DNA from 3 places in the Halomonas sp. MES3-P3E genome. Region 1 is predicted to be linked to each of the others. Evidence: predicted binding sites of a transcription regulator. Region 1 holds the regulator's gene; each other region holds the start of a gene.
What was found. Region 1 encodes sigma-54, which starts transcription at its own class of promoters, with help from an activator protein. Its sites were predicted from a motif close to TGGCACNNNNNTTGCTNT; they were not measured.
Positions count from the first base shown of each region.

Region 2: amt (ammonium transporter) is a predicted target of sigma-54. The motif match lies at 1,721-1,738, and genes of this name have one in related genera.
Region 3: urtA (urea ABC transporter substrate-binding protein) is a predicted target of sigma-54. The motif match lies at 2,804-2,821, and genes of this name have one in related genera.

Region 1 covers NZ_PJBT01000021.1:145,674-156,569, forward strand. Annotated here, with positions in the region: gene murA (UDP-N-acetylglucosamine 1-carboxyvinyltransferase) at 1-158, opposite strand, end outside; gene CXF87_RS07870 (BolA family protein) at 169-420, opposite strand; gene CXF87_RS07875 (STAS domain-containing protein) at 514-852, opposite strand; gene CXF87_RS07880 (MlaC/ttg2D family ABC transporter substrate-binding protein) at 849-1,490, opposite strand; gene mlaD (outer membrane lipid asymmetry maintenance protein MlaD) at 1,565-2,029, opposite strand; gene mlaE (lipid asymmetry maintenance ABC transporter permease subunit MlaE) at 2,046-2,846, opposite strand; gene CXF87_RS07895 (ABC transporter ATP-binding protein) at 2,883-3,704, opposite strand; gene CXF87_RS07900 (KpsF/GutQ family sugar-phosphate isomerase) at 4,022-5,008, shown strand; gene CXF87_RS07905 (KdsC family phosphatase) at 5,072-5,614, shown strand; gene lptC (LPS export ABC transporter periplasmic protein LptC) at 5,615-6,184, shown strand; gene lptA (lipopolysaccharide transport periplasmic protein LptA) at 6,196-6,705, shown strand; gene lptB (LPS export ABC transporter ATP-binding protein) at 6,717-7,466, shown strand; gene CXF87_RS07925 (RNA polymerase factor sigma-54) at 7,590-9,005, shown strand; gene hpf (ribosome hibernation-promoting factor, HPF/YfiA family) at 9,104-9,412, shown strand; gene CXF87_RS07935 (PTS sugar transporter subunit IIA) at 9,417-9,887, shown strand; gene rapZ (RNase adapter RapZ) at 9,999-10,896, shown strand, end outside.
Region 2 covers NZ_PJBT01000185.1:158,341-169,236, reverse strand. Annotated here, with positions in the region: gene CXF87_RS15640 (putative motility protein) at 1-170, opposite strand, end outside; gene CXF87_RS15635 (NAD(P)/FAD-dependent oxidoreductase) at 312-1,553, opposite strand; gene amt (ammonium transporter) at 1,878-5,258, shown strand; tRNA gene CXF87_RS15625 (tRNA-His) at 5,386-5,460, opposite strand; tRNA gene CXF87_RS15620 (tRNA-His) at 5,495-5,569, opposite strand; tRNA gene CXF87_RS15615 (tRNA-Arg) at 5,650-5,726, opposite strand; tRNA gene CXF87_RS15610 (tRNA-Pro) at 5,818-5,894, opposite strand; gene folD (bifunctional methylenetetrahydrofolate dehydrogenase/methenyltetrahydrofolate cyclohydrolase FolD) at 6,152-7,024, shown strand; gene mtnN (5'-methylthioadenosine/S-adenosylhomocysteine nucleosidase) at 7,063-7,770, shown strand; gene pyrC (dihydroorotase) at 7,785-8,825, opposite strand; gene CXF87_RS15590 (hypothetical protein) at 9,018-9,434, shown strand; gene CXF87_RS15585 (ATP-binding protein) at 9,442-10,713, shown strand; gene CXF87_RS15580 (response regulator transcription factor) at 10,756-10,896, shown strand, end outside.
Region 3 covers NZ_PJBT01000182.1:15,975-26,870, reverse strand. Annotated here, with positions in the region: gene CXF87_RS12715 (Bug family tripartite tricarboxylate transporter substrate binding protein) at 1-503, shown strand, start outside; gene CXF87_RS12710 (tripartite tricarboxylate transporter TctB family protein) at 503-955, shown strand; gene CXF87_RS12705 (tripartite tricarboxylate transporter permease) at 955-2,484, shown strand; gene urtA (urea ABC transporter substrate-binding protein) at 2,921-4,312, shown strand; gene urtB (urea ABC transporter permease subunit UrtB) at 4,419-6,053, shown strand; gene urtC (urea ABC transporter permease subunit UrtC) at 6,057-7,226, shown strand; gene urtD (urea ABC transporter ATP-binding protein UrtD) at 7,223-8,059, shown strand; gene urtE (urea ABC transporter ATP-binding subunit UrtE) at 8,059-8,766, shown strand; gene CXF87_RS12675 (metal ABC transporter permease) at 8,864-9,784, opposite strand; gene CXF87_RS12670 (metal ABC transporter permease) at 9,781-10,887, opposite strand; gene CXF87_RS12665 (metal ABC transporter ATP-binding protein) at 10,891-10,896, opposite strand, start outside.

The DNA.
Region 1 (10,896 bases):
GTGGTGGTAATATCCTGCAGGTGCGGCAAATTACCAATCACTACGGGGCCGTCGGCCAACAGGCTGGCACACAAGATGGGTAACGCTGCATTTTTGGCACCGCTCACCCACACTTCACCGTCTACCGAACCATTGCCGGTAATGATTAATTTATCCATGGAGCGACCGTTACTGGACGTTTTCCGGTGCAGTTTGCCACTGCGCCGGAGTAAACGTTTTGATACTAATGGCGTGGAGCGCGCCAGAGGCGATCTCATCACTGAGAGCAGCGTAGACGAGCTGCTGACGTTTGACTGGAGAGAGACCTTCAAAGGCATCGCCAACCGCAATCACCTGAAAATTACAGCCTTCACCCTGAATATGGAACTGACATCCGTCTATACGGGATTCAAGCAGTGCTTTTACCTCGTTGGGTTGCATGGCGCAAAAAACTCCTTTGGGGTCGTCGATATTAATAAACGTAATTGGGTCGACATAATAAAGAAAAGCAACGCGCTTGGCGATGGCGTAGCTTTAAACAGCCAAGGTCGCTGATGGATGATCAATTAATGCATCCAGTTCGGCTAATGAGGCCAGTCGGCGTAGAGGGGCTGAAAAGCGGATAGCCTGAACCTGGATTTCACGCTGCCGACACGTGCGCAACCATTCAAACAGCACGCTGATGGCAGCACTGCTGGCTTTTTCAACGCGGCTAAAATCCAGTGTTAGTGAAGTTAACTCGGCTTGCTTGAGCCACGTAACGCCGCTGGCGGCCAAATCGGCCGCCAACGTCACATCCACATCACCGACTACCTGCAAGGTAGCGTCTTCAGCATCCACCGTGACACCGGGGCGTGAAAAAAGGGTTGTCACGCATCGCCCCCCTGCTCAAGCTCTTCAACACCCACCTCAGGCGACCAACCGTCGATGACAACATCATAATCGCGATTATTATCACGCATGGCTTGGTCGAACTGATTGCGGAACGTCAAGCCCAGGTTAATGCCATTTACGATCACATTGACCACCCGCCACTCGCCATTAGAAAGCCTTAAGCTATAGCTCACGGGATATACTTGCCCGTTATTCGCCACCACTTCCATCGCGACACTGGCTTGATCGTCATAGCGCTGTGCTTGCTGGGCATCCAGCACTCGCAGCTCGTCATAATCAAATGTCACCAGTCCACGGGTATAGGTATCAATCAATGTTTGACGAAACACATCGGCAAAACGGCTGCGCTGCTCTGGGGTGGCGTTACGGAAATAGTTACCCATCACACTGGCACCGATATAGCGAAAATCAGCCACTTGATCGAGATTTCTATCCACTAATGCCTCAAGCTCACCAAGATTATTAGCGTAATAATCTTTACGACCCTCAAGGTCTTCCATTAGTGATTCAACATTATCGCGAACCAATGCTTCAGGGGACTGGCTCTGTGCTAGGGCCTGTAACGGCACCACTAACCCCACCATGATCATACCCACCAGCAACCAACGACTTACCATCCCGTTTACTCCTTTCATAACCATTATCTCCCGACCCGTTAACGCACTGGGTTCGTGTCTCATTATTTGAAACATTAATTACTTGCCATGTTGGACACAAATTGCTGGATAAGTTCTTCCAACACCAGCGCCGACTGGGTATCACGAATCGTGTCACCCTCCTCCAACACCTCAGGGTCACCGCCTACGCTAAGGCCGATATACTGCTCACCTAATAAGCCAGCAGTAAGAATAGACGCTATCGTGTCTCTGGAGAGCTGGCCTTCCAGCTCGCTGTCCAGGCTTAGCACCACCCGTGCATCGAACCACTGCGTATCCAACTCAATAGATTCAACGCGCCCCACCGTCACCCCCGCCATAGTGACCCGGGCGCGAGGTTTTAAGCTGCCAATATTGGCAAAATTGGCCTCCAACTGAAACGACTGAGCGGGTGCGGAGAGTGTCAGTCCACTAACACGCAAGCCGAGGAATACAAGTCCCAAAATGCCAGCAATCATAAACAGGCCAACACCGAACTCCATGGTTTTACTGCGTCTCATGAAACTGCTCCACCCATTAAAGGCCGCCAAACATGACGGCAGTCAACACAAAATCAAGCCCCAGAACTGCAAGCGACGAATACACTACCGTGCGTGTGGTAGCACGAGAGATGCCTTCTGAGGTCGGCACCAGGTCGTAGCCCTGAAAGACAGCAATCCAGGTCACCACCAGCGCAAACACAGCGCTTTTGATCATGCCATTGCCAATATCACTGACAAAAGCCACATTGGCCTGCATGTTGCTCCAGTAGGAGCCCTCAAAAACACCCAACCACTCTACGCCCACCAAGTAGCCACCCCAGATACCCACCACACTAAAACCTACGGTTAGAATGGGTAGCGACACAAAGCCCGCCCATAGCCGCGGAGCGACCACCCGGCGCAGCGGATCAACACCGATCATCTCCATACTGGTGAGCTGCTCGGTGGCTTTCATCAAGCCAATCTCAGCAGTCAATGCCGAGCCCGCACGGCCAGCAAACAGCAGCGCGGCCACCACAGGCGCAAGCTCACGCAGCAATGACAGCGCCACCATCTGCCCAAGCGCCTGTTCAGCGCCGAAATCGACCAGAATGGTATAGCCCTGCAGTGCCAGCACCATGCCGATAAACAGCCCAGACACCAACACGATGGCGAGCGAAAGCACACCGACAAAATGCATCTGATGCAACCATAAGCGCCAACCCGCACGGGATGGCACACCGACAGCTGATTGGAAGAGAAACACCCCCGCACGGCCTAATGCTTCCATTAAATCGCACCCTCGACGCCCCAATCGGGTAATACGCGCGGTACCGTTAGAAAATTTTGACTGCATTTGTCCTTGCCCTGTATTTACCCTGCATTGAAGCCATTAGCCTGTCTTTGTCATCGGGGGCTCGCCCAAAATATCGCGATAAAACGCCTCAGCGGGATAGTGAAACGGCACTGGGCCATCGGGCTCGCCATGAATAAACTGGCTAACCCTGGGGTCTTGATTCGTATCTAAGGTTTGCGGCGTACCATGGGCAACCACCTGACCATCAGCAATTAAATAGAGATAGTCTGCAATGCTCAGAGTTTCTTTAATATCGTGAGATACCACCACAGAGGTGAGTTGCAGCGCTTGGTTAAGGCGCTTGATAAGCTGCACTAAAACGCCCATAGAGATGGGATCCTGACCAACGAAAGGTTCGTCATACAGGATCAACTCCGGATCCAGCGCCACGGCGCGAGCCAGTGCGACCCGACGCGCCATGCCTCCCGACAGTTCTGCGGGCGTCAAGTGACGCGCACCGCGCAGCCCGACCGCCTGAAGCTTAAGTAGCACTAGGTCGCGCACCATGGTATCGGGCAAATCAGTATGTACGCGTAACGGAAAGGCAACGTTTTCGAATACATCTAAATCGGAAAACAGCGCGCCACTTTGAAATAGCATTCCCATTCTCTTACGTAACGTAAATAGCGCCTTACGAGATAGCCGATGAACATCTTGCCCATCAATCACTATCCGCCCACGCTCAGGGGTCAACTGCCCGCCGATTAGCTTAAGCAGTGTGGTTTTACCAGTACCGCTTGGCCCCATAATCGCGGTTACTTTGCCGCGAGGAATCGTCATATTTATGCCGCGAAAAATCTCGTGATCGCCACGTGAAAAATGGAGGTCTTCAATTTCAATAAATGGAGCATCTATCATGGATCAGTTGACTCTTAACGAGGCGCACTTGGGTTAGCCATCATACCCTACTTGCGGCTATCGCGATTATAAAACAGTGTTTCTAAAACATTATCAAACATTGTACTATAACGCTACAAAACACGTCGGCACGCTTGAGTGTTTCTACTGGCCTACCCATTTATTGATAGCGAACCGGTAGCAGGCCGCCTTATCGTCAAAACGCACCCGGGCTAACGTCTCCAACTACTATCTCAACGACTGCCTATAAAGGGTGCCAAGATGTTATTCTTGGTGGTTACTACTTTTTATATGTTCAAGGATTAAGAGAAAACGCTATGCGCCAGCCTCTCGCTCCACCCAGCCTACTACGCGAAAGTGCATTGCGTACGCTGCAAATTGAGCAGGCAGCCATTGGCGGCCTTCAAGCCAAACTAGACGAAAGTTTTGACCGTGCCTGCGAGCTAATTCTCGCCTGCCAAGGCCGCGTGGTGGTGACCGGCATGGGCAAGTCGGGGCATATCGCTGGTAAGCTGGCGGCCACACTTGCCAGCACAGGCACACCAGCTTTTTTCGTTCACCCTGGTGAAGCCAGCCACGGCGATTTAGGCATGATCACCCGTTCCGATGTGGTATTGGCGCTGTCTAACTCGGGTGAAACCGCCGAAGTCACTGCGCTCTTACCGCTGCTTAAACGCCTGGGTACGCCGCTAGTCAGTATGACAGGCCGCCCCAACTCCACGCTGGCTAAACACGCTGATGCGCACCTGAACAGCGGCGTAGAGCGTGAGGCATGCCCGCTCGACCTGGCCCCCACCAGCTCCACCACGGCGGCGCTCGCCCTGGGCGACGCTCTGGCTGTGGCGCTGCTGGAAGCGCGCGGCTTTACCGCTGAAGATTTTGCCCTTTCCCACCCTGGTGGCAGCTTAGGCAAACGCTTGCTGCTGCGCGTTAGAGATCTTATGCACGACGGTGAGCGACTGCCCCAAGTCCCCCTGGGAAGCCCGCTGCGCGACGCGTTATTGGAAATCACCCGTCAAGGGCTAGGCTTTACCTGCGTGGTAGATAGCGATGGCCGCCTGGCCGGGGTATACACTGACGGTGACCTTCGACGCACGCTCGACCAGTTTCACAACCTGCGCGATGTCATCGTTGACGATGTAATGACCCGGCCGGGCAAGCGCATCGGCCCCGATATCCTGGCGGCGGAAGCGGTACGCATCATGGAAGAGAGCCGCATTACGGCGCTAGCAGTGGTTGATGAACAACAGCGTCCTATCGGGGCGCTACATATGCATGACCTGCTTGCCAGCGGCGTTATTTAAGACAGCGGCGTCATTCAGCAATATTACCGACCCGCTTTACGAATTTAATGATAAGGAGGTTCTATGACCTTACCTAATGCGCTACTTGATCGACTCCGCCGCGTGCGCCTATTAGCGTTGGATGTTGACGGCGTACTGACCGACGGCCGCCTCTACTTCCAGGCTGACGGTATCGAAATCAAAGCATTTCATACTCAGGATGGTCATGGGCTGAAGCTTCTCAAGCGAGTGGGTATACATGTAGCGCTGGTGACGGGCCGCGACTCTCCCATGGTGAGCCAGCGCGCCGCATCACTGGGCATCGACCTGGTCCATCAAGGCTGTGAAGACAAGCTTGCCATCCTGCGCGGGCTTTGCCAGCGTCTCGATATAGAGTTAGAGCAGGTGGCCTACTGTGGTGACGACCTACCTGACTTGGCCGCTATTAAGCGTTGCGGCGTCGGCATTACCGTCCCTAATGCGCCAGATTACATGCATACCCACGCCGACTGGACCACGGAACGTCTAGGTGGCCACGGTGCCGTCCGCGAAATCTGCGATACGCTGCTTGAAGCTCAAGGGCACTGGAGCGCGGTGCTCGACACCTACCTGCACGGCCGCAATTAAATGGTTAAACGCTTTAAAGTACGCATCTGGTTAGCCGGACTGGTGATTGCCTTAGGGGCTTTATTGGTATGGCTTGACCCCCGCGGGCCTCAAGACATTAGCATCGATCCCGACGCGCAGGCTCAAGAGCCAGGCCACGTACTGGAAAATGCTGAAATCACCCTGTTCGGCGATAACGGCAACGTTATGCAGTCGCTAAAAACGCCGCGGCTTATTCATACGCCGCAGCGAAGCGAAACCTGGACGGAAGAACCACAAGCGGTACTGTATGATAGTGAGAATCGTCAGTGGCTGGCTAGCGCCGAAGTAGGCACGCTCAACACTGTTACACAGGCCCTGCTGATGTCTGGCTCGGCCAGACTGATCGCCCCGGATGAAGGCTGGCAGCTTGATACCGAGCTATTGCATTATGATGGCCTTAATCAACATGCTTGGAGTGAAACACCGGTATTACTGCAGCAACCACCCCAGCAAATGAGCGCTTCACGTATGGACGCGTGGCTTAACACCAGCCAGGTCCGCCTAAATGATAATGTGCGCGGCACACACCCCCCGGCCACGCAACCTTAAGAGGAGCCGCCATGAAAGCCATTATTTATACAGCCCTTTTCTCCACCACTCTTTTTGCCCTCACGATGCCGTTATCGGCAATGGCCCAAACGTCACAACAAGCCCCTGTAGAAGTAGAAGCCGACCGCTTAGATCTGGACCAGCGGGCAGGCACCGCCGTTTACACCGGGGATGTAGATATTCGCCAAGGCGAAATGCAGTTGCGAGGCGAACGGGTAGAGATCGAACGCAACGAGGCTGGCGAACTATCGAAAGCGACATCCACCGGCGAACGCGCCTACCTGCGTCATCAAGTTGAAGGCCAAGATGGCCCCACTGAAGGCTGGGCGCGACGGATTATTTATCACGTCGCTGAGCGCCGCGTAGAGCTGATTGACCAAGCCGAGCTGATCCAGCTCGAGGATACGTTCACCGGCGGGCGCCTTGAGTATTTTATTGACCGTGAAGTGATTCAAGCACGCTCTGACGTTGACGGCAGCGAGCCCCAGCGCATACGTATGACCCTTCAGCCTGAACAATAGGGAGCCAAGCCTTGGCAACTACAGACACTGCGCCAATCAAAACCCTATATGCCCATCACTTGGCCAAAAGCTATAAGCGACGTCGAGTCGTAAAAGACATCAATTTAGAGATCTCCCAAGGCAGCATCGTGGGCTTACTGGGCCCTAACGGCGCGGGCAAAACCACCTCGTTTTATATGATTGTGGGGCTGGTGAAATCCGATGCTGGCAAAGTGGGTATCGACGATGTAGATCTAACCCGCGCGCCAATGCATGAACGCGCTGCGGCGGGTATCGGCTACCTTCCGCAAGAAGCGTCTATTTTTCGTAAATTATCGGTTGCCGATAATATTATGGCGATACTCGAAACACGCAAAGAACTCAGCCGTAGCGACCGCGAGCAGCGCCTGGAAGCGCTACTTGAAGATTTTCACATTACCCATATTCGCGACAACCTGGGCATGAGCCTTTCAGGCGGTGAACGCAGGCGTGTGGAGATTGCTCGCTCACTGGCGACAGAACCCGCATTCATTCTGCTGGACGAGCCCTTTGCTGGCGTAGACCCCATTTCGGTGGGCGAGATCAAAACCATTATTCGGGCATTAAAGCAGCGCCACATCGGCGTACTGATCACCGACCACAACGTTCGCGAAACCCTGGATATTTGTGATATCGCCTACATCGTGGGCGATGGTCAAATCATCGCCAGCGGCTCTCCAGCCTCGATACTCACTAACCAGAAAGTGAGGGAGGTTTATCTAGGCGCTGATTTCCGCCTCTAGCTTATTTTTCACTTCTAATTAGCGCTCTACAACAACTTTACTACCAATGGCATGCTTATTGCACTTGCACCGGAGACCTACTCACACTAGGGTGGAGCATTCTGATTAACGAGTGGTTCTCAGATGGTCATGAAAGCTTCTCTTCAACTGCGCATGGGCACACAGCTGACCATGACACCTCAGCTGCAGCAGGCCATTGCTCTGTTACAGCTATCAACGCTGGACTTACGTCAAGAAATTCAGCAGGCCCTAGATGCCAACCCCATGCTGGAACAAGAGGATGAATTTGGCGAACAGGCTGCCAGCGAGCCCAAAGAGGAAGAGTGGTCAGAGAGCATTCCCACCGAGCTCTCGGTAGATAGTGATTGGTCTGACACCTACCAAGATATAGGCAGTCACGGTGGCTCCAGCAGCGAAGGACCTGATTTTGAGCGCCAAGCGGCTGGCCAGAGTCTTCATGGGCACTTGCTGTGGCAGCTCGCCATGACTGATTTTGGCGCGCGAGAGCAACTTGTCGCAGAAAGTCTTATCGACGCGCTAGATGCTAATGGCTATTTAACTCAGCCGCTCAACGATATCCGTGAAGGGCTTCGCGCCCAAGGTGTCGATGGGCTTAGCCAGCGCGAAGTAGAAACTATTCTGCTTAAGCTTCAGCAATTTGAGCCAACAGGGATATTCGCCCGCGACCTGCGTGAGTGCCTGATGCTGCAGCTGGCCATTCTTCCCGAAGATACGCCGTTGCTGGTTCCTGCCCGCCGCTTAGTACGGCAGTTTCTGGAAGCACTAGGCAAAGATGACATGCGCTTACTTAAACGCCGTCTGGGACTCGATGATAACCAGCTGGCTGATGTCATTCTCCTCATTCGTAGCCTTGATCCACGCCCAGGCAGCGCCTATGGCGATACCGATGATAGTTATGTAACGCCCGACCTGGTCGTACGCCATGACCACGAAGGCTGGCACTTAGAGCTCAATCCTGAGGCATTGCCAAGGCTTCGCATTCAGCCCGACTACGCAAGCTTAATAAAGCGTGCGGATAAAAGTCAGGACAATCAGTTTTTAAAAGAACACCTGCAGGAAGCACGCTGGCTGATCAAGAGCCTCTCTAGCCGCAACGATACGCTACTGCGCGTTGGCCGCGAGATTATCACCCGGCAAATTGGCTTTTTAGAACACGGCGAAGAAGCCATGAAGCCGCTCATATTGGCCGATATCGCCGAGGCCGTGGAAATGCACGAATCGACTATTTCCCGGGTAACCACTCAGAAATTTATTCATACGCCTCGCGGCGTATTTGAACTCAAATACTTTTTCTCAAGCCAAGTCAGCGGCCAGGATGGTGACAGCCATTCAAGCACCGCTATCCGCGCTCGGCTGAAGAAATTGGTTCAAGAGGAGCCGCCAGGCAAGCCGCTTTCTGATAGCCGCTTAGTCACGCTATTAGGGGAGGGGGGAATTCAAGTAGCGCGTCGAACGGTGGCTAAATACCGTGAAGCCATGGGCATTCCCTCCTCTAGCGAGCGACGTCGTTTGCGCTAGCACAAATCAACGTTTTAGGGAAACTCTCGACAAGGGCTTTGCAACGCGGCAAAAAGGGTTACAATCGAAGTACAGTCCGATGGATAAGGAGTACGTCAATGCAAGTTAATATCACTGGTCATCACGTAGAACTGACTGACGCCTTGCGTGACTATGTCAACGAAAAGCTTGAACGTGTAGAGCGCCATTACGACAACATAACCACGGTGCAAGTCACCTTATCTGTGGAGAAAGAGCGCCAGCAGGCCGCCTGTACGCTGCACGCAGCAGGTGCTGATTTACATGCGGAAGCCCTAGACAGTGATATGTACGCCGCTATTGACGCATTAGCGGACAAAATTGATCGGCAACTCGTTAAACATAAGGAAAAAGCACAAGCTCGCGCCCAAGGCGCAGGCGTGCGTTAATTCAATGACGTTGGAAACCATACTCCCCCCGGAACGAGTTCTCTTTGACGTCCCCGGGGGCAGCAAAAAAAGGGTGCTGGAATTTTTCAGCACCTTTATCGCACAAAATACGCCCAGCCTGGACAGCCAAGAAGTGTTTAGCCGGTTAATCGGTCGAGAACGCTTAGGCAGCACCGGTATCGGCAATGGCGTGGCTATCCCACACGCACGCAGCCCGCACTGTTCGGCGCCTATCGCTGGTTTTTTAAAACTGTCAGAAGCGATTGATTTCGACGCCATTGATGGCGACCCAGTTGATCTGGTGTTTGTCCTACTTGTACCCGAAGAGGCAGACGACACGCACCTATCCCTACTCGGCCAGGTAGCGACCATCATGAATGATGCGGATACTCGCCACCAGCTGCGCAAGGCAGGCAGTCAGCGCGAGCTGCTTGAGCTTATTACCGCCAAAATGCGTGAGCATTCAACGTCCTAAGTCGTTAACGCCAATTTAAGTTGTGAAAGCCAACTAATGGTATTTTACACGCTAAGTTGATGCTTCGCCCACCACCCCCAATGCAGCTTGATCTAAGCAAAGCGAGACTCTATGCAACTGGTGATCATTAGCGGCCGCTCCGGGTCAGGTAAATCTATCGCCTTACAAGCGCTTGAAGATCTTGGCTACTATGCGATTGATAACCTCCCTGCCATGTTGCTGGGGTCGTTGGTGGACGAATTACGCGACCAGGGCGACCGCGCCCATTTGGCGGTCAGTATTGATGCCCGTAACTTGCCTGGCGCCCTGGCACGACTGCCCTCTTTATTAGAGGATTTGCGGCAACGTAAAATTGATTTTCAAGTGATCTATCTGACCACTGATGCGCGCATCCTACTTGAGCGTTACTCCGCAACACGGCGGCGGCACCCGCTGACGCGCGATAGCGAAATGACGCTTGAAGAGGCTATCAATAAAGAAGAAGAAACGCTGCTCGACATTCGTGATCTAGCCGATTTATTGATCGATACCTCGAGGCTATCAGTTCACGATTTGCGTCGTCGCATTACCGACCAAGTCGCCCATCAGCGGCGCGACAAGCTCACGCTGACGCTTGAGTCGTTTGGTTATAAGCGCGGTGTACCGTTGGATGCTGATTTGGTTTTCGACGTGCGCTGCCTGCCAAACCCATATTGGGACCCAACGCTACGCCAATTCACAGGCCGCGATGCGAACATAGTGGCCTTCTTAAGCGGTTATCCCATCGTAGACGCCATGACTAACGATATTCAGGCTTGGCTTGAGCGCTGGCTGCCCGCTTACCAAGATAGCCAGCGTAGCTACATGACTATCGCGATTGGCTGTACCGGTGGGCAACACCGCTCGGTCTATATGGTCGAACAGCTAGCAGAGCGATTAGTACACAGTATGGGCGAAATTCAATTACGTCATCGCGAGTTAGGCTTGCAGTACACATTAAATGAACAGCTAGCTGCTCCGCCCGCCAGCA
Region 2 (10,896 bases), on a different contig from region 1:
TTGGCCAAGTCCGGTTGTGCACCGGTGTTGGCAGAGGCTAAAACTTCCGTCACCTGCTCAGCCTGGGTGTCCAAGGCTTCTTTGAACACCTGCATCTGCGCCTGTTCGGCTGTTTGCGCCTGATTCATATAAAGCGAGGCACTGACTGAACTGCTGATGCCTACATCCATATTTTCACCTAATGGTATGCAAATGTACTTACAAACTAGCAAAGCATTAGATCACGCGCAAAGATATCGTCACTATTACTAATGCCAGCATCTACTACTATCGGCTTAACTCGCCGAATCATTAACGAATATAGCGCCCGTTCAAAACCTGTCAGCGCGAAACGGCTTCATATCAATTGCGGTAGGCTGCCCTTCCATCATATCTGCCAGCAAATGACCCGTTGCAGGACCAAGAGTAAACCCTTGATGCCCATGCCCAAAGGCGAGCCATAAACCTGGGTGGCGTGGCGCTGGGCCAATCACTGGCTTCATATCGGGCAGGCACGGCCGCGCACCTTTCCAAGGGGCTTCATCGCGGCGCTCCCCTAACGGAAACACACTGCGCGCCACTTTCTCTGCCGCGCCCAGTTGGTTAACGTCGGCGGGGGCATCAAGGCGGTCTAACTCTGCCCCGGTGGTCAAGCGGATACCCGCATTCATCGGCGCCAGCAGGTAGCCAATTTCAGCATCCATGACCCAGTAATTTAGCTTGGCCTCTGCTTGTGGGGCGTAGTGCATGTGATAGCCACGCTTCACAAAGGTAGGGAAATGGTAGCCAAGCTCCTTCAGCCAGCTACCCGCCCAAGGCCCTAGCGCCACCACGACGTCGTCTGCTTCTAACGTTTCAGCGGCAGTACTTACCTGCCACCGGCCACCCACCTGCTGAACCGAGGTGATATCCGCCTGCAGAATGCGCCCGCCATCATTGCTGAATGCTTGGGCATAAGCCGCGACCAGCGCACCGGGGTCGGCCACGGTCCAAGGGTCGAGCCAGTGAATTGCGCCAATAATATGTTCGCTAAGAGAAGGCTCTTTCTCCATCAGCGCAGCCCGATCCAGTTGCTCAAATTGAACACCATAAAGACGGCGCGCCTCTTCGGCATCTTTTAACCGTGCGGCCAACTTTTCAGGGGTACGGTAAAGCTCAAGCCATCCCTGCCTGCGCACTAAGTGTTCCGCTCCGGCAGCCTCAATCATCGGGCCATGAGTCTTCAGTGACTGCTGAATCAAAGATGCATATTCCGGCACGATTTTCTGGTAAGCCTTCGGCGCTGAATTCATCCAGTAGCGCAACAGCGGAGAAGCGGCATTCACCATGCCCGCAGGACGATAGCGAATATCAACCCGGCGATTAGGCAATACGCTCAAGAGCGTTTTAACATCCCGTGGAAATGGGTAAGGCCTAACGGCTTCACGCTGAATAATGCCTGCATTGCCAAACGAGGTTTCTCGACCAGGCTGGAGGCGGTCTACCACGGTGACCTCATGACCGCGCTGACGCAGATGCCAGGCAATGCTGACACCTACCATCCCTGCTCCTAAAACTACCGTTTGACGCGCCATGTTGATGCACTCCCCGCTGTCGATTCAGCACCATGATTGGTAATTAATAACTATTTGAAAAATATCACCAAACCAACTGCATTAATATAGTAGAAAACGCTGTTTTAGAGCCAAAAATAAGTAATTAATGCTCCATAGCGAGCTAAAAAGGAAGACAACACTATTAGCGGCATAACAATTGCTTAGTTTCTATTAGGTAACCTGAACGGTATGCAATTGACGACGTCGTAACGGCCTCTCCTCCTCTGCGAAAAACACATAAAGCACCAAAAAGAAGCGCTCGCACCAAAAGATGCCCTCGTACTAGTGACAAAGGAAAACACCATGCCTGCCACGCTAAATCTGGATAGCTCGCTGATCGATACGCTCTGGGTACTCTGGGCAGCCGCTCTGGTATTTGTGATGCAAGCTGGTTTTCTATGCTTAGAGGCTGGCACAACGCGTACCAAGAACGCGATTAATGTTGCTATGAAAAACGTAGCGGACTTTGCGATTGCCGTCAGTGTTTTTTGGCTCATCGGATTCGGCATCATGTTTGGTGATTCGTTGGGCGGTGTTGTAGGTACAACGTTATTCGGCTGGCAGTTAGACGCTTCGGGCAGCTGGGTGATTACGGTATTCATCTTCCAGGCAATGTTCTGCGCGACCGCCGCGACCATTGTGTCGGGTGCGGTGGCGGAACGCATGCCCTTTCTGGCATATATCTGGACGGCGCTCTGGATCGCGTTAATCATCTACCCCGTATTCGGCCACTGGGCTTGGGGCGGGCTACTAGGTGGTGCCGCAGGCTGGTTAGGGGCTCTAGGGTTTGTTGATTTTGCCGGCTCCACAGTGGTTCACAGTGTAGGTGGCTGGGTAGCGCTGGCAGCAGTACTCTGCATCGGCCCCCGCAGTGGTCGTTTCGCACACGACAAGCCTCCTACCGCTTTTCCCTCTGGCAACCTTCCACTCGCGATGCTTGGCGCGCTGTTTATGATATTAGGCTGGTTCGGCTTTAACGGCGGTAGCACCTTGGCTGTTACTGACCAGATACCCGGCATATTGGCTAATACCGTGCTTGGAGCCGTTGGCGGCATCCTTTCCGGCATGCTCATGGGAATGCGCACACGTCGTTACGCCGATGTGATGTACGCAATTAATGGCGCCATTGCTGGTCTAGTCGCCGTCACCGCCAGTGCGCATGTGATCTCGCTCCCAGCAGCATTTGGCTTGGGGGCGGTTAGCGGCGTGCTAATGGTACTGACCAGCGAATGGCTGCTGAGTAAGCGTATTGATGACGCCGTATGCGCCATACCTGCCCATTTAGTATCAGGCATTTGGGGCACACTCGCACTACCCTGGGTGGCGGATATGACAATGCTGGATAGTGGCCTGTCCCGACCCGCTCAATTCGGCATTCAGCTTCTTGGTGTTGTCGTTTGTGGCATCTGGAGCTTTGGCAGCGCATGGCTGCTATTTCGTATCACTCGTCGCTTTCTGCCCTTAAGGGTCTCGCCTGAAGCTGAAAAAATGGGTCTTAATTTAGCCGAGCATGGCGCCAATAATGAGCTGAACCAGCTACTCGAACATATGCGCCAGCACGAACAGCAAGGCGATATTCGCCGGCGAATTGAAGCCGACCCGTTTACTGAAGTGGGCGAAATAGCGGCCAGCTATAATCGGGTAACAGCGGCCCTTGAAACCGCCCTCGGCCACACCCGCGTGATGCTGCGTAACCTGCGCGATGGAGTAATCACCTGGCAAGCAGACGGCTCGCTGACAAGCCTTAACCCCGGCGCTGAGATGCTCTTTAATGTCGACGCCGCCACTCTCATCGGCCAACCCGTTTCCACGCTGCTACCGAACTTCAAGCTGACACCCGGTGCACGCCATGAAATCAAACGACGTACAGCCGATAAGCGAGTGCGTTATCTCGAAATACAGGTGAGCGAAGGCGCCAGCGGCTCCGCATCAGAGCGCTCTGGCATGGTGCGCGACATCACCGAGCGCAGACAGCTTCAAGAGCAGTTAAATCGCGAACGTGATCTTGCTCGCACCACTCTAGCCTCCATCGGAGATGGCGTAATTACCTGTGATGCCAGCGGCAATGTCACGTTTATCAATGCGGAAGCCAAGCGACTGACCGGCTGGACCCTTGAAGAGGCCATGGATAAACCTATTCATGTGGTTTACCAACTACTTGAGGAAATCAGCGGCGACTCCATAAGTAATCCAGCCCGGCAAGTACTGACACAGCTAACGCCAGTGCAATCAACCGAACATTGCATGCTCGTCCACCATGACGGCACGCATACCCCCATCCAGCACAGCGCCTCACCCATTCGTTCACGCAGCGGCATTACCCTGGGCGCTGTTGTGGTTTTTCAAGATGTTAGCCTCACACGCCAGCTTACTGAACAGTTGAGCTATCAGGTCAGCCACGACAACCTAACCGACCTGTTGAATCGGCGCGCCTTTGAAACAGCACTTACAGCGCTTCTCAATCGGGAGGATGGCCAGCACGTGATGTGCTACCTGGATCTTGATCAGTTCAAAATCGTCAATGATACCTGCGGTCATCTTGCGGGTGACGAACTGTTGCGCCAAGTATCATTAAAGCTGAAATCCCATGTACGCAGCAGCGATATTGCCGCGCGTCTCGGTGGCGATGAGTTCGCCCTACTGCTACCAGATTGCGGGATAGAAAGAGCACTAGTGATTACCGAGGCACTACGCAGCGATATAGAGAATTATCGTTTTGCCTGGCAAGAGCATACGTTTGGGATTGGGGTCAGTATTGGCTTGGTAGAACTCCATGCTGCTCAGCCTATGCAGCTTAGCCAAGCACTCCACGCCTCTGATGCGGCGTGCTACGCCGCCAAAGAGGCAGGCCGCAATCGTATCCACTGCTATCAGCCTGATGATCATTTTTTATTGGAAAAGCACGGTGAGCTACAGTGGGTTCAGCGCTTGCAAAATGGCCTGGACAATGATGCTTTTCGCCTTTTTGCTCAACCGATCAAAGCCATTTGTGCTGACGCCCCCGCCTACCGTGAGATATTACTTCGGCTCGAAGAGCATGGTGAACTCATCGCCCCAGGAAGTTTTTTACCTGCCGCTGAGCGCTACCACTTTATGGGACGCATTGATCGTTGGGTAATTCGCAATACTCTGGCCTGGCTAGGGGATCAAAACCGCCACTCTGTTCCGTCAGCGCATAGCCTATGGGGCATCAATCTATCCGGGGCATCGCTTTCTGACGCTGAATTTTGTCAGGATCTTATTGCTCAGGTGTCCACTGCCTATCTGCCTCACGGCACACTCTGTTTTGAAATCACTGAAAGCACCGCGATCGCACAGCTCTCACGTGTCAAAACATTGATTCATACCCTGAAAGGCTACGGCTGCCGGTTTGCATTGGATGATTTTGGCACCGGGCTTTCCTCTTTCAGCTACTTGAAGCAGCTACCCGTCGATTATCTAAAAATTGACGGTAATTTTATCCGCAATGTGCATCAAGATCCGATTGATAGAGCAATGGTTGAGGCGATTCATGCCGTCGGTAAAGCACTGGGCGTTAAGACCATTGCTGAGTTTGTTGAAACCCAGGCAACATTGGATACGTTACATCAGATGGGAATTGACTATGCACAAGGATATTTACTCGGCATGCCTGAACCGCTTACCAACATGGTCGGCAATCGCATTAAAGTAATGCCGCGCTAGCAGGAACGTGTTAACAAGAACGTAGCGATATAAAATTCAGAAACGAAAAAATCCCTAAAAAGGGCATAATCGCTGGGAGGTAAACGCTAAAAAAGAGGAAATAACAAGAAGGAAGTATGCGGGGTAATGGGGTGGATGATGGGACTTGAACCCACGACCACCGGAGTCACAATCCGGGGCTCTACCACTGAGCTACACCCACCACAACCTAAAACTGGAAACGCAAATATTGTCACTGGGGTGGATGATGGGATTTGAACCCACGACCACCGGAGTCACAATCCGGGGCTCTACCCCTGAGCTACACCCACCATAGACAATCTTACGTAAAAACAGGTATTACACACTTGAAGATATGATTCTCTGACGGGTTGTTACCACTGAAATTAGGTGGCACGCCCAGCAGGAATCGAACCCGCAACCTACGGCTTAGAAGGCCGTTGCTCTATCCGGTTGAGCTATGGGCGCACAAAAAGCATTCAGAAATAACGAATACTGATGAGCACTAGACCACAACCAAAGCTTGAAAAAGCAAGCTACTACCTTTCACGTTTAGGTGTGGTCGGGATGGAGGGATTCGAACCCCCGACATCCTGCTCCCAAAGCAGGCGCGCTACCAGACTGCGCTACATCCCGATTTTTCATCACCCTAGACGCTACCGCTTGGTCCGTCTCAAGCGAGGCATATATTACTATTTTTAATTTTAAAGTCAACCATTAAAGTGATTGTTCGTGAAGGCGCTTTGCCTGGGTGCCCTAGCGTGCGAAAATTGCCGCCTTAGAAAGCGTAGCCAACTGCGCTAGCAGCACTAGGTACTGCCTTAAAAGCCATTACGTCAAAAGGCTTCGAGACACCGCCTAGCCCTTTTCCACGTCCACAGGGATTTCTCTACATGACTGCCCAACTAATCGATGGCAAAGCCATCGCTGCTACTGTTCGCCAACAGGTTGCCGAGAAGGTTGCCGCACGTAAAGATGCAGGCGCACGAGCACCGGGCCTAGCCGTAGTTGTGGTAGGAGATGATCCCGCCTCTCACGTTTACGTCAGTAATAAGCACCGCGCCTGTGAACAGGCAGGCATTCTTTCCTTCCAGCATACTCTGCCCACTGCGACCTCTCAGCATGACTTAGAAACGCTGGTTGATCAGCTCAACAGCGACCCGGCCGTAGACGGCATACTGGTTCAACTGCCACTACCCAAGCACTTAGATGCCGGCCCTATTTTAGAGCGTATTCGTCCTGATAAAGATGTTGATGGCTTTCACCCTTACAACATTGGTCGCTTAGCACAGCGCATGCCTGCGCTACGCCCTTGCACCCCTAAAGGCATCATGACCTTACTGGCGCAAAGCGATATCGCGCTACGTGGCCTGGATGCCACCGTGGTCGGCGCTTCTAACATTGTCGGCCGCCCTATGGCGCTTGAACTGATGCTGGCGGGCTGTACCACTACCGTATGCCACCGTTTTACCCAGAACCTTAAAGACCACGTTAGCCGCGCTGACATTGTGGTGGTAGCCGTCGGCAAGCCAGGCATCGTTAAAGGGGAATGGATTAAGCCAGGGGCTGTTGTGATTGATGTAGGTATTAATCGCCAGGAAGATGGCACGCTAAAAGGCGACCTTGATTTCGCCGCCGCCGCTGAACGCGCCAGCTTTATCACCCCGGTTCCGGGCGGCGTGGGACCCATGACCGTCGCAACGCTGCTCGAAAATACGCTTGAAGCCGCCGAATGGCACGATTTGACGCCCCAGGATCACGCCTGATTCATATACCCCCCTTTTTTATGCAGGAGCATGGCGCAGTGCAACGTATTGGTATTATTGGCGCAATGGCGCAGGAAGTAAGCACCTTGGTAGCTCAGTTAGATAATGCAGAACGCTATGAGCATGCGGGCTTTGTTTTTCATACTGGCACGCGTTACGGCCTTGAGGTCATTGTCTTGCAGTCAGGGATTGGCAAAGTCAACGCGGCAGTGGGCACCGCTATTTTATTGGAGCGCCACCAACCCGACGCCATTATTAATACCGGTTCGGCGGGTGGATTTGCCACCGATTTAAAGATTGGCGATGTGATCATCTCTGATGAAGTACGCCATCATGATGTTGACGCCGTCGTATTTGGCTATGAGATGGGCCAAGTACCTGGGATGCCCGCCGCCTATCAGGCCGATACGGCGCTACGAGACATTGCCCGTAACGCCATTGCATCATTAGGTGAGGCCAACGTACGCGAAGGACTGATCGCCACGGGAGACGCTTTCATGGCCGATCCCGCGCGCGTAGAAGCAACCCGCGCCCAGTTTCCCACCATGCTGGCGGTCGAGATGGAAGGCGCTGCGATTGCTCAGACATGCTATCTCTATCAGTGCCCTTTCGTCGTGATTCGCGCGCTCTCTGACATTCCCGGCAGCGGCGACAACCACCTCTCTTTTGATGAGTTTTTGGAAGTAGCTGCCGACCACTCATCGCGCATGGTAGATCAAATGCTGAAGCAGCTTAGCCAAGGCTAGCTGGTACCTCAGGGCTACGCCTTCTTAATGGCCCATCCAAGCGTTTCGCCCGCCAATAGCGGAATAATCGCCTCGCCTTGGGCATAGGAGTAGCTCTCTGGCAGTCGCCATTCGCGTCGTTCTAGCGTCATGGTGTCAGCGTTAGGCGTCAGGCCATAAAAGCGCGGCCCGTTAAGGCTGGCAAAGGCTTCCAGTTTATCCAAGGCATTCATTTCATCGAAAGCAGTAGCGTAAAGTTCAATGGCGGCGGGGGCGGTATAAGCACCCGCACAGCCGCAGCTTGACTCTTTAGCACCCTGAGAGTGAGGCGCGCTATCGGTGCCCAAAAAGAACTTATGGCTACCGCTGGTGGCTGCTTTCAAAAGCGCCTGACGATGCTGCTCACGCTTGAGAATCGGCAAGCAGTAGTAATGAGGGCGAATACCACCGACCAACATTTTATTGCGATTGAACAGTAAGTGATGGGCCGTAATCGTTGCAGCCACATTGTCCGGCGCTTGCGCGACAAACTCTGCGGCCTGCTGAGTAGTGATATGCTCAAACACCACTTTCAGCGTGGGGTGGCGCTCCAGTAACGGCTTCATCACGTTTTCAATAAATACCGCTTCGCGATCAAAAATATCAATCTCAGCGGTAGTGACCTCGCCATGTACTAACAGGGGTATGCCTACTTCAACCATCTTGGCAATAGTGGCATCACAATGGGCTAAGTCGGTCACACCTGAGTCAGAATTTGTAGTGGCACCCGCTGGGTAAAGCTTGACCGCTTTGACGATGCCGCTCCGCGCTGCGCGTTCAATCTCTTCGGGGGGCGTGGTATCGGTAAGGTAAAGCACCATTAAGGGCTCAAAAGCACTGCCCGCGGGTAAGGCGTCTAGGATACGTTGACGATAATCAATCGCCTGGGAGGTTGTGGTGATCGGCGGGGTTAGATTAGGCATAATGATGGCCCGCCCCATCTGTGCGGCGGTATGGCCTACCACCGCCTTTAGCGCTTCACCATCGCGTAAATGAAGATGCCAATCATCGGGGCGGGTCAGTGTTACAGTGTCCACGGCGAGTCCTGTACTGGAGTGATGTCGGAAAAATGATAGCGACAGTATACGCAATTGCGCGATTGGATAAATCCACTCTTCGAGCACCACACATTTGCCCAAGTGTCGTATCATGGCGGCACTTTTCTTAATGAACCCGTCTTAACGACTAGGGTTGATAGCTCGCGGTTAACGTTAAGGGCCCGATTGTTTATGCAGAATGTGCGGCGTTATGCGGATGTCATTGCCAGCCTGGAGGGCGTGTTATGGCTAAGCCTGGCTTGGTCAATTTCGCTGTCTGTCCATATGGGCAGCACGGAACCTACCCTCGCCAGTTTGTTAGTGATTGGTGCTCTCGTGGTGTTCTGTTGGGCGCATCGCCCGCTGCGTTATTTGTTGGGTCGTTACCATATTCGCAAACGCCGAACCGATATGTGGATACATATTTTAGCCCTGCCACTGCTGCTGGCGATGTTCTTCCACATCATGCTGGAAGCCCTTTTAGGCAGCGCCTGGTTGCCGCCGAAAATGCTGCTATTTAATATCCTGGCCTCTGCTGGCTGGGCCACCTACGTCATGACGTTGTTTATTAAGTTTGTTATTCATGGCCTAAAAACCAGGACTAAGTAAGCTCATCATGCCAACGGCTCTACCACTTCCGCTCTCTACGCCCAACCGTAATTTAGTGCGGCTCACTATCGTGCGCGGTATTACCTGGACCGGTTTTTTACTGGCAATTATTGTGGGTGTCGAATTGCTCGCCTTCGATTTACCAGTGACTGCTGTGGTAAGCGTGGTGATAGCCATGGGCATACTGAATATCGCCACTTGGTGGCGATTGGGTCGTCCACGGGCCGTTACCCACCTGGAGTATCTACTGCACCTACTGGCCGATATTGCAGGCCTTACACTGCTGTTTTACTTTTCCGGGGGCTCCACCAACCCTTTTATTACCTACTACTTAGTCCCGGTTACTATTGCCGCCGCCACCCTGCCCTGGCGCCACGCCTGGATCATTGCAGCCTGCGCTATGGCGGGGTATACCTCTTTAATGTTCTCTTACTACCCAATCCCGCAATTGGGTCATATTAATAGCGACAGCCCCTTGAGCCTGCACATATTGGGTATGTGGCTTAACTTTGGCCTCTCAGCGGGTTTGGTGACCTTTTTTATCTACAAAATGGCCCACGCATTGCGTAGCCGGGACCAGGCACTTTCCCGCACCCGGGAAGCCGCGTTGCGTAATGAACAGGTATTGGCAGTCGCCACTCAAGCCGCCGGCACAGCGCATGAATTGGGAACGCCGCTCTCTACCATGGCGGTACTACTCAAAGAAATGCAGGCCGACGCGCTACCTGAGTCTGAACTGCATGAGGACATCACCCTCCTGCGTCAGCAGGTGGACGTCTGCAAATCACGGCTGCAAAACTTAGTCTCTAATGCGGATAGGCGCCGAATGGCAGAGCCTGAAGTACTTGATGCAGAAGTTTGGCTAGCAGGCGTTGTGCAGCGCTGGCTAGTGCTAAGGCCTGATGTGAGCCATCAGTTCGAGGTGGCTGAGAAGCGTAGCAGGCCATGGCTTGCGGTTGATGCCACGCTTGACCAAGCGTTAACGAATCTTTTGAACAACGCCGCCGACGCCAACCCTGAGCAAATTTCGATTCGTTTAGATTGGCAGGATGAAAATGTGGTCATTGATATACGCGACCATGGCCCAGGGGTGGCCATGTCGATTGCCGACCAGCTAGGGGAAACGTTTATCTCCACAAAAAGCAAAGGCATGGGTATTGGTTTGTTTTTAACCCATGCCACTATCAATCGCTTTGGAGGCGGGGTAAGCCTGTATAATCACCCGGAAGGGGGTACGCTAACGGAAGTTACACTGCCCCGCTGCGCGGCACCGCATTAAACCCGGCTGCCCAAGCATCGCCTTTTATGGATTGAGGACAACATGCAAACGCGAGACCAACGCCTGCTGATTGTTGATGACGATGAAATGTTTTGTCATGTGCTAAATCGCGCTTTAACGCGGCGTGGTTACGAAGTCATTGTTGCCCATGATGCCGATCAGGCCCTGGCAATGGCCGCCCAG
Region 3 (10,896 bases), on a different contig from region 1:
AAGGCGGCTGGGATCATCTCAAAGTGCTGATCGCTGCTCAGGCAGCTGATGTCGAGAACCTTCCGCGCGTCGCCTACCTGTCATACAACAATGGTGGCGAAGCATTAACCCAGGTGATCGGTGGCCACGTGGACGCCTTTACCGGTGATATAACCGAAGCCCAAGGGTTTATGGAGTCCGGTGACTTGCGCGTCCTGGCCGTTCTCTCTGAAGAGCGCCTGCCCGGTGACTTGGCTGACATCCCCACCGCCCGTGAGCAAGGCATCGATGCCATTGGCCCCAACTGGCGCGGCTTTTATATGCCGGCGGATGTCTCCGAAGAAGCGCAAGCGTATTGGACCGATGCCATGGACACTATTTATGAAAGTGAAGAGTGGCAGAGTGTCATGACACAGAACGGTTTGATGCCTTTCCACATGACCGCTGGTGAGTTTGAAGAATTCGTACTCAACCAGATCAATGACATTGAGCAGCTTTCTAAAGATATTGGGCTAATTCAATAATGACCTTTAACGACCGCATCTTTGGGGTCTTGATGATCGTCCTGGCCGTCGCGTACGGCTGGGCCGCGACTCAGTTCCCGGAACCGTTTGGTGGGGCCGAAGCCGTCGGCCCCGACACTTTTCCGAAGTTGCTGGCCGTGGTGCTGGCAATTTCCAGCCTTTATCTGATTGTACGCCCTGATCCCGACAACGCCTGGCCATGGAGCCGTACCGGTATCGAGCTGATTATCGCCGTGGTGGTGCTGATCTTTTACGCCATGTTGCTTCAGCCGCTGGGCTTTATTATTAGCACGGCGTTGGCGGTGGGAACGCTTTGCTGGCGCATGGGGGCTCGGCCGTTCAATGCTTACATGACCGGGGCAGTTTCGGGTGTGGTGGTGTACTTTCTGTTTAGCTTCGCACTTGATCTCGCCTTGCCGCTGGGTCTGTTGTCATTCCTGGAGATGAACTAATGGAAACTCTAGGTTATTTGATGGATGGTTTTGGCGTTGCTCTGCAGCCCCATAACCTAATGTTCGCCTTGCTGGGTGCTTTTCTAGGCACCTTGATCGGCGCCTTGCCGGGATTAGGCCCAGCCAATGGTGTGGCCATCCTGATTCCGCTGGCGTTCAGTTTGGGACTCGCACCAGAAACCGCCCTGATTATGCTGACCTCCGTGTATGCGGGTGCCATGTACGGTGGGCGTATTTCATCGATTCTGTTGAATATTCCCGGCGATGAACCCGCCATGATGACCTGTCTTGACGGGTATCCCATGGCCCAGAAAGGCAAGGCTTCCGAGGCACTGGCAATCTCTGCCGTCGCCTCCTTTATTGGTAGTCTAATCGCCACTATTGGTTTGATTCTGCTGGCGCCACTGCTGGCTAATTTCGCCCTGACGTTCGGTCCGGCAGAATATTTCGCGCTCTTCCTGCTGGCGTTCGCTACCTTAGGCGGCATCACCGGCAAAAACCCTATCAAAACAGTGGTTGCCGCCTGTATTGGTCTAATGATCGCTACGGTGGGTATCGACAATACCGGCGTTCAGCGCTACACCTTCGGCGTGCTTGAACTCTTTGAAGGTGTCGACTTCATTATTGCTATCGTCGGTCTGTTTGCCATTTCCGAGCTGTTGTTCTTCATTGAGGAGCGTGCTGGCGGTGGTAAGGAGAAGATGAAGGTCAACAAGCTTTCTCTCTCTTGGAAGGATATCCGCGACATTCTACCCACCAGTTTCCGTGGCGGGGTGCTGGGGTTTGTTGCCGGCGTGCTACCGGGTGCCGGTGCTTCGTTGGGTAGCTTCATCAGCTATACCCTTGAAAAACGTGTGTTGGGTAAGAAAGGCTATTTTGGGCAAGGCGACCCGCGCGGTGTGGCGGCGCCTGAAGCTGGTAACAATGGCGCGTCCAGCGGTGCTTTGGTTCCTATGTTGACACTGGGTGTGCCGGGTAGCGGCACGACAGCGGTGCTGCTAGCGCTGCTGATTTCGTTGAATATCACCCCAGGACCGTTGATGTTCACCCAGAATGCCGACATCGTCTGGGGCGTGATCGCGGCGCTGTTGATTGGTAACTTCTTACTGCTGATCCTTAACATTCCGTTGGTGGGCATCTTCGTCAAACTGCTGTCCGTACCACCCATGTACCTGCTGCCAATCGTCACGATGATTGCCTTCGTGGGTATCTACTCGATCAGTAACACCATCTTTGACCTCTACTTCATGGTGGCCTTTGGGGTGGGCGGTTACGTTCTGCGCAAGCTTGAGATTCCGCTGGTGCCAGTGATTCTTGGCTTGTTGCTGGGGCCTGAGATGGAGAAGAACCTGCGCCATGCCATGGATATCTCTGATGGCGACTGGATGATTCTTTGGGATAGCGGCCTGGCTATCGGCCTTTGGGTCTTTGCTGGATTGGGCTTGATCTTGCCTTATATTGTGGGTCCCCTCCTGCGTCGTGGAATGAAGGGAAAAACACCCTCTTCAGGCTCGCCTGAAAGCGATTGATACTTAAAGAGATCAATCGTGAACAACGGGACGTCGGCGAAAGTTGACGCCCCGTTTTTTATTTACAATACCTTTAGAAGCCGTCAAAACTGTGTTGTGTTGACCTTGTCGTTTGTAACTGATCAGTAAGTATTAAGTAATTAACCAGAATACAAAAAGACCAGAGCGCCCATATGGTGCACTGAAACTTATTGGTGCATTGATGGCGTGCTTTAGTCGCCGTTTTGCGCTGTATATTGGTGCATGGGGTTATATTTGAGAATAATTTAAGACTGCTAAGTAATTGATTAAGTAATTTAAAATGGACGTTGTGCCAAACTGGCGCACCCCTTGCAGGTATTAATGGCTAGTGGACGTATTGAGGAGTTTCCAACCGGCTCCTTGAATACGAAGCCAATAAACAAGCCCCAGAGATAAGGGGTGCAAGGAGGTTCAAGTGACCACATTGCAGCACAATACCCATACTCGCTCGACGCTCTCTTACCAACAACAAGCGCGCTCAAGCCGCTCGCCTGGCCGTTTCGCCACCGCGCTGCTCACCGCGGCGGTTATGGGAGCCAGTGCCCAGGCCATCGCGCAAGACGATGACCCCATCAAAGTCGGTATCCTGCACTCACTCTCCGGCACCATGGCGATTAGTGAGACCGTACTCAAAGACACCGTCGAAATGTTGATTGAACAGCAGAACGAAGCCGGTGGTTTGCTGGGTCGTCAGTTGGAAGCCGTGGTGGTTGACCCGGCGTCTAACTGGCCGCTGTTTGCCGAACGTGCCCGTGAGCTATTGGCACAAGAAGAAGTCGACGTCATCTTCGGTAACTGGACCTCGGTATCGCGTAAATCGGTACTGCCCGTTGTCGAAGAGCTTAACGGTCTACTGTTCTACCCGGTGCAGTATGAAGGCGAAGAGTCTTCTGAAAACGTCTTCTACACCGGCGCGGCGCCTAACCAGCAGGCGATTCCAGCGGTTGAATACTTAATCAACGAAGTGGGTATCGAGCGTTTTGCGCTGGTGGGTACCGACTACGTCTACCCGCGCACCACCAACCGTATCCTCGAAGCGTTCCTCAAGGATGAGCACGGCATCGCGGATGAGGACATCATGGTCAACTACACGCCCTTCGGTCACTCCGATTGGCAGAACATCGTGGCCGAAATTCGCCGTTTCGGTGAAGAGGGTAAACCCACTGCGGTGATCTCGACCGTGAACGGCGACGCCAACGTACCGTTCTACACCGAGCTTTCCAACCAGGGCATCGATGCGGCCGATATTCCGGTCATCGCCTTCTCGGTGGGTGAGCAGGAACTGACCGGTATCGATACCGCGCCGCTAGTGGGCCACTTGGCTGCCTGGAACTACTTCATGAGCGTCGATAACGATGACAACTACGACTTTATCGATGCCTGGATTGAGTACACCGGCGAGGATATGGCCGTGACCAACGACCCAATGGAAGCGCACTACATTGGCTTCAACATGTGGGCCGAAGCGGTTCGCAAAGCGGGCACGACAGACGTCGACACGGTTAAAGACGCCATTATTGGTGTCACCGTGCCTAACCTTTCCGGCGGCTATGCGGCGATGATGCCCAACCACCACATCACCAAGCCGGTGCTGATCGGTGAGATTCAGGACAACGGCCAGTTCGATATCGTTTGGCAGACACCGTCTACCGTGGCAGGCGATGCCTGGTCGGACTACCTGCCTGGCTCGCGTGACCTGATTGCCGATTGGCGCAAGCCGATGGAATGCGGCAACTTCAACGTCGTTAACGGCTCGTGCGGCGGCAGCACCGCAGCAGAAGAAGCCGAAGCGGCACTCGCTGAGTAAGGCATCAACTCCCTTGCCGCGCCGTTATTTTGAGGTTGGCGCGGCAAGGAGCACGCTATCTTTCCCTCTTAGATAACCGTTTTTAAATAACCAAAGGAAGAACCCCATGAGGCGTTTCCTTTCCTTGGCGCTGCTCTGCTTCCTGCTGTTGGGGGCCACCCTCACCGCGCAGGCACAAACAGACACCGCTAACAACGCTGGTTCTGACAATACGGGCGCTAACGACAGTGCCGCCCTTGAATTGCTGGAAGCACTGGACGTTGAGTCCTACACCGCCAAAGGCGAAGCCATTACCGCTATTTTGCAAAGCGACGATGAGCGCGCTCGTGATTGGCTGCAGGCCTTGCTGGATGGCCGCCTACAGCGCACCGAAGACGGCCGCTTTGTACTGGTATTGGAAAACCGCGGCCGCGATTGGCCGGTAGCCGATGTTTTGACCGGCGAAGCGCTGGGCGAGATGTCCCGCCGTGACCTGGAACGTATTGGTATTAATAACAACCTGCGTAACCAACTGCGCAGTGCCATCGCGGTCGTTGACCTCTACTCGCCTAGCGTGGAGCGCCGCCGCACATCGGCCGAGCGCCTGCTAGGTGAAGTAGATGGTGAGCTGGTGCCCACCCTCGAGGACTTGATCGAACAGGAAGACGATGAACAGGTGCGCTATCGCCTGACACAGGCCGTAGCGATCTACCAGGCCGAAGCGGGCGAAATGGCGGGCATTGAAGCGCTGGACGGCAGCCTTCACCCCCGTTCGCGTGTGGCGTTAAGCCGGGCAGCCAACAGTGATGATCCCGTCGTCGCCAATGCCGCTGCCGCTTCACTGGCGGGCATCGAGCAGCAGCTCAAGATCAACCGCGGCCTGGAAACGCTCTATTTCGGTTTGAGCCTTGGTTCGGTGCTGGTGCTGGCCGCCATTGGCTTGGCGATTACCTTCGGGGTTATGGGCGTGATCAACATGGCCCACGGCGAGCTAATGATGCTGGGTGCCTACACCACCTGGGCGATGCAGCAACTGCTGCCCGGCCAGCCGGGATTGGCGTTGATTCTATCGATTCCCGCTGGCTTTATGGTTGCCGCCTTAGCAGGCGTGGCGATCGAGCGCGGTGTGATTCAGTTCCTAAAAGGCCGCCCGCTGGAGACGCTGCTAGCAACCTTCGGTATCAGCCTGATTCTGCAGCAACTGGTGCGCACGGTGATTTCTCCACTCAACCGTACCGTCATCACCCCCGAGTGGATGAGCGGTTCATTGGTAGTGAACGATGCGCTTTCGCTCACCCTTAACCGTATGTATGTGCTCGGCTTTGCGCTGGTGGTGTTTGTAGGCCTGATGCTGATCATGCGCCGTACGCGGCTAGGGCTTGAGGTGCGTGCTGTTACCCAGAACCGCGCCATGGCCCGCTCCATGGGCATTCGCGCCACCCGTGTGGATATTATGACCTTTGCGCTGGGCTCCGGCGTGGCCGGGCTTGCCGGTGTCGCGCTCTCCCAGCTCACCAACGTCGGCCCTAATCTGGGGCAAAACTACATCATCGACTCCTTCATGGTGGTGGTGTTCGGCGGCGTGGGTAATCTGTGGGGCACGCTGGTGGCCGGGCTATCGCTGGGTGTCATCAACCAAGTGCTGGAACCTTGGGCAGGCGCGGTACTGGCCAAGATCATCGTGCTGGTCTTCATCATCCTATTCATTCAAAAACGCCCGCGTGGACTCTTCCCGCAGAAGGGCCGGGCTGCGGAGGGCTAAACGATGTCACTAACGACCGAATCATCGACGAATTTTTGGCTAACTCGCCCGTTTAGCGAACGCTCTACGCAGATTTTTCTTGGCGTGCTGGTGGCCGCGCTGGCGCTAGTTACCCTCTTGCACGTGGCGGTTCCGCCGGATAGCCCGCTGCATATTGGCGCCTATACGGTCAACCTGTTCGGTAAGTACCTAAGCTATGCGTTGCTCGCCGTGGCGGTGGATCTGGTGTGGGGTTATCTGGGTATTTTAAGCCTCGGCCATGGCGCCTTTTTCGCTATCGGCGGTTACGCAATGGGCATGTACCTGATGCGCCAGATTGGTGATCGAGGCACCTACGGCCACCCGGTACTGCCCGACTTTATGGTGTTCCTCAACTGGGACAGCCTGCCGTGGTTCTGGCACGGCTTCGATATGGCTTGGTTTGCTTTCATCATGGTGCTGCTGGCCCCCGGGCTGCTGGCGCTGGTGTTCGGCTTCTTGGCCTTCCGCTCGCGGGTTACCGGGGTGTATCTGTCGATCATTACCCAGGCGCTGAACTTTGCCTTGATGCTGGCCTTCTTTCGCAATGAGATGGGCTTTGGCGGCAATAACGGCCTGACCGACTTCCGCGAGATCGTCGGCTTTGACCTGCGCAGCGACGCCACGCGGTTAGGGCTGTTCCTCGCCACTGGCGTTGCGCTGGCGCTGGGCTATATCCTCTGCCGTGCGATTGTCACCAGTAAGCTGGGCCGGGTCAGCGTGGCTACTCGCGACGCCGAAGCGCGCACGCGCTTTCTCGGCTACCGGGTCGAGCGCTTTCAACTGTTTGTGTTTGTGGTATCGGCCATGCTCGCGGGCCTGGCCGGGGCGCTTTACGTGCCACAAGTGGGGATCATCAATCCCAGCGAATTCTCGCCGATTTTCTCCATTGAGATTGTGCTGTGGGTCGCACTGGGCGGTCGCGCCACTCTGTATGGCGCGGTGATTGGCGCCATTTTAGTCAACTACGCCAAAACCATCTTTACCGGCGTTATGCCCGATGCCTGGCTGTTTGCGCTGGGCGCGATGTTCGTACTGGTCACGGTGTTTCTGCCCAAGGGGGTGGCGGGGTTGTTTGGCTATCTCAAGCGCCGTAAGCGCGACGATTCGGCTAACCCTGACCAACCACAGACATCCAAGGAGGCCTCCGCATGAGTTTGCTGCAATCGCTGACCCAGCGTGACCGGGTGTTCGATTTTATGGCGCCTCAAGCCTCACCGGTGGACGTTCGCCATGGGCCGATTCTGTATATGGAAGATGTCACCGTCAGCTTCGATGGTTTTAAAGCCATCAATAACCTTAACCTGACCATCAACGACGGTGAGCTGCGCTGCATTATCGGCCCCAACGGGGCGGGCAAAACCACCATGATGGATATCATCACCGGCAAAACCCGGCCCAATAGCGGCAGCGTATGGTTCGGCAGCCGCCACAACCTGCTGCATATGAACGAGCCTGATATCGCCAGCCTGGGCATTGGTCGCAAGTTTCAAAAGCCCACAGTATTCGAAGCGCTCTCGGTATTTGAAAACCTGGAGCTGGCTATGGCCGCCGACAAGCGTATTTTCCCCACCCTGACTGCGCGCATGACGGGGGAGATCAAAGACCGCATCGATGAAGTGCTGGAAACCATCGGCCTGACAGCACTGCGCCATCAGCCCGCCGGGATCCTTTCTCACGGCCAAAAACAGTGGCTGGAGATTGGCATGCTGTTGATGCAGCGCCCGCGTCTGCTGCTGGTGGACGAACCGGTGGCGGGCATGACCGAGCAGGAGATGGAGCGCACCGCCGAACTGCTCACCGGGCTTGCCGGTAAACAATCGGTGGTCGTGGTGGAGCATGATATGGGCTTTGTGCGCTCCATTGCTCGCCAAGTGACCGTGCTACACCAGGGCAGCGTGCTGGCGGAAGGTACCATGGACCAAGTCTCCAGCGACCCCAGCGTTATCGAGGTCTACCTGGGTGCCGACGACGAGGAGGCCGCCTGATGCTAGCGATTGAAAAGCTCAACCAGTTCTACGGTGAAAGCCATACCCTGTGGGATTTGGACCTTGACGTGCCCACCGGGCAGTGTACCTGCGTAATGGGTCGCAACGGCGTGGGTAAAACCACGCTGCTGAAAGCCGTGATGGGTGAGGTAGCCGTCAAAAGTGGCGAGCTGCGCTACGCCAGCGAGGAAGGCGAGATCCAGCTGACGAAAAAAGCCGTTGAGGCGCGCTCTCGCTTGGGGATTGGCTACGTGCCCCAAGGGCGGCAGATATTTCCGCTGCTGACCGTGGAGGAGAACCTGCGCACCGGTCTAGCTGCCCGCAGTGACGGACTGAAGAAAATCCCCGAGCGGGTCTACGAGCTTTTCCCTGTGCTTAAAGAGATGAAAAACCGCCGCGGCGGTGATTTATCCGGCGGCCAACAGCAGCAGTTGGCGATTGGCCGTGCGCTGGTGATTGAACCCAAGCTGTTGATTTTGGACGAGCCGGGGGAGGGTATTCAGCCCAATATCGTCGCTCAAATTGGCCAAGTGATTCGGCAGTTGATCAACGAGGATGGCCTCACGGTGCTACTGGTGGAGCAGAAACTGCCTTTCGCCCGCAAGTACGCTGACCGCTTTGTGATTATGGATCGCGGCCGCCCGGTAGCCAAAGGCGAGATCAGTGAGCTTTCCAATGAGCTGATTAAGCAGCACTTGACGGTTTGAGTTACCCACACCCGGTTACCGCCTGCCTGGCCAAGCGTTTGTCGAAAGGCGGTCGCTTTTTTGCGCGCAGATGAGCCGTGTTTCCAAAAGCTGGGCTTCAAATGCTGGGCGGCGGCTCCATCGGCGCCTGACGTGCCCGTTGGCGTTTGACCAGTTGGGTAATTACGCCGTAGCGTGGCCCTGCCAGAAAGGCGAGGATCAGGAATACGCCGGTCATGACGGCCATCATGCCGCCAATGGAGACGTTGAGATACACGGCGAGGTAGTAGCCAGAAATACTCGAGGCGATAGAAATTAGCGCACCGATGATAAACATCATCCACAGCCGGTCGGTCAGCAAATAGGCGGCGGAGGCGGGAACAATGGCAAAGGCGATAAACAGCACCGCGCCTACCGCATCAAAGGCCGCCACGGCAGTGGAGCTTGTTAGCATGAGCAGCACATAGAAAAGAATCGAGGGCATAAAACCGAACGTTTTGGCCAGCGCCGGATCGAAGGTGGCCAGCTTCAGCTCCTTATAAAAGAGTCCGATAAACGCGTAGTTGAGCACCGTCATCACACTCATCGATACCAGCGCCTGGGGGATGGGCAGGCCGAAGATGTCGAGGGTATCCAGCCAGACAAAACCGATCTCACCGAGCAGCACAGTATGCGTGTCGATATGCACATCATTGGCATAAATATTCAATAGCAGCACGCCGATCGAGAATAATGCCGGGAAGACCAGCCCGATAGCGGTATCCTGCTTGACCCGTTTGGTGCTCGCTAAGGCTTCGGTGAGCAGGACGGTCAACAGCCCGGTGAGGGCGGCCCCGATCAATTGTACCGGCCCGCTCTGCTGCTTGGTCAGCAGCCAGACGATAACGATGCCAAACACAATCGAATGGCTGATTGCGTCGGATAACATGCTGTTGCCGCGTAGCACTAAAAAGGTGCCCACCGCCGAGGAGGCGATGCCTACCATCGCGCCCACTAGCATAATGGGCAGGGCAGTTGTGGTCAGTAGCTCTGCCATCATGATGCTAATTCCTCAAAGGCCGCGACCACTCTTCTAGCCTCCGCCTGGCCCTGTGCCGTTAGCCCCCAGCCGTCGTCGCTTGGGGTGGCACCGCGTAGAGAGCGGGTTAGGTAGCCTTGCTGCTTAAGCTTGTTGAACATCCGGCGTGACCCAAGTGTTGAGGAAGCGCGTGCGGGATCGGCCGAGTGTTTGTACAGCGCATAAAGTAGCTGTTGTTGCTGCAGCGCTGACTTCTGGCGATAGTGCTTTATCATGCCCCATAGCAGGCCACGGCCGGGTGCCAATGCCAACGATATAAGCACGATGGCGGTTGCGGTAAGGACAATCAGCGGGCCGGTTGCCAGGCCACGCGACAGGGTGCTGATGGTCGCCCCTGAAACACCACTGACAATACCGACGCCTGCGGCGATGGTGAGCATGCCGCCTAGGTGGCGGCTCCACTGTCGCGCGGCGGCCGCGGGTGCCACGATCATGGCGGCCATCAATATCACACCAACCATCTGCAGGCCGACCACGACCGCTAGTGCAACCATAGCGGTGAGCGATGCTTCAATCACGGTGGTAGGCATGCCGAGCGTGCGGGCGTACTCCGCATCAAAGGTGACCAGCTTGGCCTGTTTCCAGAAGGCGGCAAGCAGCAGCAGCGTGACCAGCGTAATGCTTCCCATCACCCATAAATCGGAGCGCAGCGTCGCGGCGGCCTGGCCGAACAGAAAGGCCTCAAGACCACCTTGAGAGGCGTTATTGGTGCCCTGGATATAGGTGAGCAGCACAATGCCCACGGCAAAAAAGATGCTCAGGCAGGCGCCCAGACCTGCGTCGGTTTTGAGGCGGCTCAAACGCGTCAGCATCAGCATGATCAGCGCGGCGGCGGAACCGGTGATCAGTGAGCCAATAATGATCCCGCCAATATCGCGGCTACCGGTGATAATAAAGCTTAAGCAGATGCCGGGAAGGGCGGCGTGGGAGATTGCGTCTCCCAGCAGGCTTTGGCGACGCAGCACCGCAAAACAGCCCAGCGGGCCGCTAATCAGCCCCAGCAGTGAGGCGCCAATGACGACATTCTGAAAGGTGTAGTCAGATAAAAGCTCAAGCCACGCCATGGGTTACTT